One region of the Alkalihalobacillus pseudalcaliphilus genome, then DNA from elsewhere that is predicted to be linked to it. Evidence: riboswitches for the same ligand, from Rfam matches in the RefSeq annotation. Region 1 holds a riboswitch; the other holds the start of a gene.
The links. A riboswitch is a leader RNA that binds a small molecule or an ion and turns the genes downstream of it on or off. The one in region 1 is predicted to bind FMN.
Positions count from the first base shown of each region.

Region 2: linked by a shared signal. The riboswitch ahead of ribE (riboflavin synthase) and the one ahead of PQ479_RS03925 (DMT family transporter) in region 1 are both predicted to bind FMN.

Region 1 covers NZ_JAQQWS010000001.1:810,397-813,935, forward strand. The annotation lists gene PQ479_RS03915 (hypothetical protein) at 345-590, opposite strand; gene cbpB (cyclic-di-AMP-binding protein CbpB) at 745-1,194, shown strand; FMN riboswitch at 1,288-1,441, shown strand; gene PQ479_RS03925 (DMT family transporter) at 1,567-2,544, shown strand; gene PQ479_RS03930 (hypothetical protein) at 2,566-2,991, opposite strand; gene PQ479_RS03935 (CPBP family intramembrane glutamic endopeptidase) at 3,027-3,539, shown strand, end outside.
Region 2 covers NZ_JAQQWS010000001.1:698,336-701,874, forward strand. The annotation lists gene PQ479_RS03380 (bifunctional 3,4-dihydroxy-2-butanone-4-phosphate synthase/GTP cyclohydrolase II) at 1-556, opposite strand, end outside; gene ribE (riboflavin synthase) at 573-1,226, opposite strand; FMN riboswitch at 1,473-1,617, opposite strand; gene PQ479_RS03390 (malate synthase G) at 2,210-3,539, opposite strand, start outside.

The DNA of each region.
Region 1 (3,539 bases):
AGAATATTCTTAAACTTGAGACTTTAGACGAACCTAGCGGACGAAAACATGCGGAGACTCCCATGGGACGTAGTGGCAGAGCTGAGATCCACTGGCGTAGCAAGTTAGCTCAGTGCCACCCCATAGGACGCGGAACATGATTTTCGGTAGCGACGAGTAGAACTCCGCATTCCAGCATTAGCAATTTTCATACAAAACCTCATAGCGAAATACGGTTCACCTCACCACCATTAAAGATAAAAGTAATTACAGGACTTCTTATTCAAGGTTTCATGGAGTAATGCGTTTATGCGGGGAGCAGAGCGATTTTTCTTCCTCCATTGTAGTCTTAGGACTAATTGCTTTCAACTTGATTCACCATGTAATGTGATGACCTCTGCTGGTTTTTTATGATTGGTTTTGTATAATGTTTTGTAGCCTTCTTTTTCCCTTTTCAAGAATGTCTGTTTTGAAATGGGCCTTGGTGTTGACCATGAAATTGACTCTGGATTATCCCACGAATCAAATGTGATAAGCTCTTTTTTAAAATAATAGTTATTACCAGATAAATAAGTTTCACATATATATGTGACAGTATGTTTTGTATGCATCTTTTTCACCTCTAATAACCAGTATCACCAATATTGATAAAATTTACTTCAGAAACTTTTATCAATGATCGCTTATTTCTTGACATAATGTTTTTTGGAGATATACGATAAAGATAGATGTTCGTAAACAAATAACAAAAAAAGAAGTGATCGAATGTTCCAAGAATTAAAAAACAAGACACTATTAGACAATGAATTACGTGATTTAATTGTTCCAATGGAAAAAGTGGCACATGTACAATTAAAAAACCCATTAGAGCATGCATTGCTTGTATTAATCAAGTCAGGTTATACTGTTATACCCGTACTTGACCCAACGCTTAAACTGCATGGAATTATTAGTAATTCACTTATTCTCGACTCATTATTAGGTGTTGAGCAATTTGAACTCGAACGGTTATCTGATCAAACCGTTTCTGATGTAATGAATACGAATGTACCGATGATCAAGAAAGAAGATACATTCGCCCGAGCCCTTAATTTATCAATAAACCACCCATTTTTATGTGTCGTTAATGATGAACAAGAGTTTTTAGGGATTTTAACACGCAGGTCTATTCTGGCGCTAGTCAGTAAATATTTGCATACGCAAGAGGTTAAGTAGTCTATCGAGCTTAAGTTAAGCGGTAACTAACAAAAAGGAAGTATTGATATTTTCTTATATTCCTATTACAATAGTAAAAGATAAAAATCGAATATGAATCTTCGGGGTTAGGTGAAATTCCTTACCGGCGGTGATGATTGAGTGTTAATCGTAGCCCGCGACTCTTTTATCGTGATGATTTTGATAAAAGACTGACTTGGTGTGAATCCAAGGCCGACGGTTAAAGTCCGGATGGGAGGAGATCGAATACAGCGTGTTTATTTTCCAAAATAATAAAACTACACGTTTATTTGGTAAGCCTTCTTTTTATAATAAAAAGAAGGCTTTCTCTATGTAAGATTCCATATTCAAACCAAAAAAGGAGTTTGAATCATGGTACAAAATTTACAGTCAGACAAGAAGCAAAAACTAATGAAAAATGGTTTTTGGTTCGTGGCCATCGGTGCTGCATTTTGGGGTATTAATCCGCTTTTTAGAATGCTATTATTAGACAGTTTTACATCCGCACAAATTGTTTTGCTTGAACATGTGTTACTTATGGTTATTGCCCTACCTTTGCTGTGGGTTAACCGTGCAGATTTAAAATCAGTCAAGCTAAAGCATGTCGGTGCGATTATTTTTATTGCTTGGGGCGGGTCTGCTTTTGCGACAATTTTATTTACGCTTGGCTTAACGTATGGAGAAATTAATGTCGTTTTGTTATTACAGCAGCTTCAACCACTCTTTGCGATATTTCTTGCAAGAATTATTTTAAAAGAAGCCTTACCTAAACATTTTACAACGGCTGTTATCATTGCGTTATTAGGTACTTATTTGCTTACATTTGGATTCGCTTTTCCATTCCATTCATTTGGTGACTTTTTCCAAACGGCGAGTTTATTATCAATCGCAGCCGCAGCATTATGGGGCGGTTCCACCGTGATGGGTCGTTATTTGTTACATGATATGAAGTATGAGACGGTTACTGCGTTACGTTTTATTGTGGCACTACCTTTATTAATCATGATTGTTGCCTTTCAAGGGGCTGCCTGGTCGATACCAGCAACAGCTGGCTCATCCGCTTTATTATTTGTTAATTTAGCTGCTTCAGCCTTAATACCTGGCTTACTAAGTATCCTTATCTATTATAAGGGCTTAGCGAATACAAAAGCATCTCTTGCAACGATAGCAGAGTTAAGTTTTCCTACCGTTGCCTTAGTCATTAACTGGTTTGCCTTTAATGAAGTCATTACAATTCCTCAATTAGTCGGGTTTTTATTCATATGGGGGACGATGTACTTTTTATCTATACAAAAAAATCCACTTAAAAAAAGAGATAAAAGCAAACATGAACCACTTACCTCACACTAATAGAAAAATCCAATGGGCTCTTTAATAAGCCAATTGGATTTTTTTCATTTGTTTTTCTCGACTACGAAACATCCGATTAAAAAAGAAGCGTAAAAACATACTTGGCCATTTAGACTCGACTGTCATTGTATCAACCATCACTGTACGACTCTGAAAAGTTTCAAACCGGTGGTCGTGACGCCAAAATGTAAACGGGTAAGGAGGCTTGACAGCTATATCGGTAAATGAATAACATTCGGGGTTATTTTTTAAAGTCGCATGCCACTCATACGAATAAAAAGAATAGCCAAAGTGAATCGCTAAGTCCCCCTGCCTAGATTCTGAGACATCAACAATTGGTGGAAACTTTGTGATAAACTTAATGTTAGATGGGGTTGAAAAAAAGGACCACGCCTCATCTATCGAACAAGCAAGTATTGTTCTATATTCAAAAATTTTCACATTCATCTTTATTCCACCCTTTTCGTTAGGACTGAAAACCATTGATACCTAGATCGTTTATACTTAATATAATTATGGCTTCTAGTTTACTTTTTATCAGCTTTACATGGCAACCATTATCATTTTGGATGTTATTTTCAATTTCTTATGTTCTCTTAATCCTGATCGCCCTTTTGCAGAGCAAACCTGTCATTCCATTACATCATCAACACGGATGGCTTGTCGCTTTTATAGGCGGTATCGGCATTTACCTTTTATTTGCGATAGGAAAAGCGTTCCTAATTCTCTTCCAAATTCCATTACTTGAATCTTTAGAACAGCTATATCAACTTGTCCAGCCAAACAGCTGGATACAGTGGCTCTGTTTATTCATCATTATTATTCCAGGGGAAGAGCTTTTTTGGCGATATTACGTTCTGAACAGAGCATTAGTACAATTTTCACCACAGCATTCCATCCTGCTCGCCACTTTATTATATAGTGCTGTACACCTTTTCTCTGGTTCCATACTGCTCGTTTTGGCCGCATTTATAGCCGGTTTCATTTGGAATGTC
Region 2 (3,539 bases), 110 kb from region 1:
TTTTTCTTAATTCAGGTACTCTCGCCATAGTTCCGTCATCATTCATAATTTCACAAATCACACTACTAGCTATCTCTGCACCTGCTAAATGGGCTAAATCAACGGCCGCTTCCGTATGTCCGGCTCGTCTTAAGACTCCACCGTCTTTAGCGATGAGTGGAAAGATATGGCCAGGACGTTTAAATGAGGATTTCGTTTCCGATTGTTCGATAATCTTTTGAATCGTTAGTGAACGTTCATAAGCTGAAATTCCTGTCGTCGTCTGTTCATGATCGACACTAACTGTAAATGCTGTGCCATGTGGGTCTGTATTCGTATCGACCATCGGCTTCAAATCCAACTCCATAGCACGCTTTTCAGTAATCGGTACACAAACAAGTCCTCGACCAAACGTAACCATAAAGTTCACAATTTCAGGCGTTATCTTTTCCGACAATGCCAAGAAATCACCTTCATTTTCACGATCCTCGTCGTCACAAACAATAATGACTTCTCCTTTTTTTAAGGCCACTAAAGCCTCTTCAATTGGATCAAACCGCTCTTCTTTTTTCTCCATCTCTTCACCACCTTTTTTAAATAAATCCATTTTTCTCTAAAAATTCATTCGTAATGTTCGTTTTTTCTTCCTTATATGTCTGTGATTGACTTAATAATTTTTCCGTATATTTCGCCAAAACGTCGCACTCAATATTGACCCAATCACCAACTTTCTTGTTTTTTAAAACCGTTTGACTGAACGTATGTGGAATAATGGAAATCGTAAACGAATCATCACTCACGTCAAAAATCGTTAAACTGATCCCATCAACCGTAATTGAACCTTTTAGAATCATATATTTCGTTAAACTCTTAGAGACGTCCACATGAATATAAACAGCGTTTTTCTCTTTTTTTATAAGCTGAATTCTACCTGTACCATCAACATGACCTGAAACGATATGTCCACCAAAACGTCCATTTACAGCCATCGCCCTTTCTAAATTAACACGTTGGCCACTTCTAACCTGTTGTAAATTAGATGATTTTAATGTTTCTGGCATAACATCTGCCGTAAAATATGGTGGCTTTAGTTGCGTAACGGTTAAACATACCCCATTTACTGCTATACTGTCGCCTACATGACAATCTTCTAAAATATGATTGGCTTTCACAACTAAAACAAATTGCTCTTGCCCTTGACGGATGCTTTGCACTTCACCCATTTCTTCAACAATTCCTGTAAACATCAAACCCCTCCTTTCATTCTCTTTACATCACTCATTATGATTGGGAGGGCAACATTGCACGCTGACGTTTATTTGTGAAACAGAACATAAAAAAGCCTCCCGATTGTTCATTGGGGAGGCAAAATGCTAGCACAAAATAAACCTATGTATTTGCACATTCAAAAAAGAAATTACCACTTTTTTGAAAAACAAATAAACCACAGTTCCTCTAAAAAATTTTAGATCTCTCCTGTGTCTAGGTGCTTTCACTTCCTTCTCCCATCCAGACTTTCACTGTCGGCTCTAGATTTTCACTAGATCCACCGTCCGCTTGTATAGCGTCCGGGTCACGGACTTAGAGGTTGACCTCATCACCGCCGGTCGGGATTTTCACCCGGCCCCGAAGGAAACTATTTAATTATCATAATAATGATTGTCTTCTAAGATATTTATACCTTAGATTGGTTTGAATTTTATCACTGTTAATCTCGAAAGGCAAGAAAAAGAATTGCTCCGTTAAAAACTATTATCAATGTTAAAAGCGGTGATTCTCTCTACATGTCAGAAATTGAATAGCAATAATCAATACCGTACTACCTATTAAAACCATAACTGCTGTAGATAATGTGTTCCCATCATTTTATAAACTGAATGCTAATTCACCATTTACCAGTTTATGAATCTTGAAAATGAATTTAGGTGGGCCGCCTCCCCAGTTACACCTTCATACAAAACCCACATGGCGAAGCCCCATTCACTTCGCCACCAACAAAGATGAAAGTAGTGGCGACTATTTAAACAGTTGGCCCGTTTACAACTCCATCACTATGAGGAGTCCGCACGACCAAAAAGGGAGCATTGTCCTGTTAAGGTCGTCTATCGTAAGATGGATGACCAGATAACTTTAAGGCACAACCTATCGCCCCTAAGTCCACTTTCATACAAAATACACATCGACAAAATTGATGAATCAGTCGATGTGTAGTCCATTAATCAATCATGTATTAAAAACTTCTATTTAATAGTGCCTCTTCTTTCTCTTTCAAGCGAAAACGATGTAAGATTGGCTCCGTGTATCCACTCGGTTGATTTTTGCCCTCAAAAACTAACGCTAACGCTGCTTGAAAAGCATTGGAGCCATTTTCCCCTCTTAATAATGAGCGATAGTTGGAAGCTTGCTCATTTTGCTTATCTACAACTTTTGCCATACTTATAAATGTTTCATTCACTTGCTCCTCCGTACAAATACGATGGTGGAGCCAATTAGCAATATGTTGACTGGAGATTCTTAAGGTCGCTCGATCCTCCATTAATCCAATATGATGAATATCTAAAACTTTAGAACAACCGACACCATGATCGACCCAACGTACTACATAACCTAATATACCTTGAATATTATTATTTAGCTCTTCTTGAATTTCTGCAGGTGACCAGCTTTCCTTGGTGGCTAGTGGCGGTGTGAGTATATGACTAATTAAATCATACTTATTATGCTGCTTTTCTTTTTGAATAGTGAATACATCAATTTGATGATAATGAAGAGCATGTAATATTGCAGCTGTTGGTGAAGGTACCCAAGCGGTATTAGCACCTGCTTGAGGATGGTTTTTCTTCTGATCCAGCATTTCTTTCATCTGGTCAGGCATCGCCCACATCCCTTTACCAATCTGAGCAGAATGGTAAAAACCTGTACTAAGCCCACATAAAACATTTGATTGTTCATACGCCTCTAACCAAACTTGCTGTTTCATAGCCGACTTCCTGACCACTGGACCGAGTTCCATGGAAGTAAAAATTTCATCACCCGTTCTATCAAGAAAACCTGTATTAATGAAAACGATCCGTTTGCGAACTTGATAAATACAGTTTTTCAAATTAACAGAGGTTCGTCTTTCTTCATCCATCACACCTATTTTTAACGTATTTCTCTCTAAACCTATTAAATCCTCAACACGGTTAAATAATGTATTAGCAAAACCTACCTCCTCTGATCCATGCATTTTTGGTTTAACAATATAAACAGAACCTTGCTGAGAATTTATTCTGTTAGACCGACCAACTAAGGAGTATTTCGCAATAAATGACGTCACAATCGTATCAACTATACCTTCAGGCACTTCTTTTCCATCTAATAGAATCATATTCGTTGTCATTAAATGTCCGACATGACGGATAAAGAGCAATGACCGCCCGGATAAAGTTAGACGTTCTCCATTTAGCTTTTGAAAGGAGCGGTCAGGAGCGAGCTTTCTTGTTATCGTCTTTCCATCTTTGATAAAACTTTCTTGTAAATCACCTTTCATAAGCCCTAACCAATTTTGGTAGAGGCGG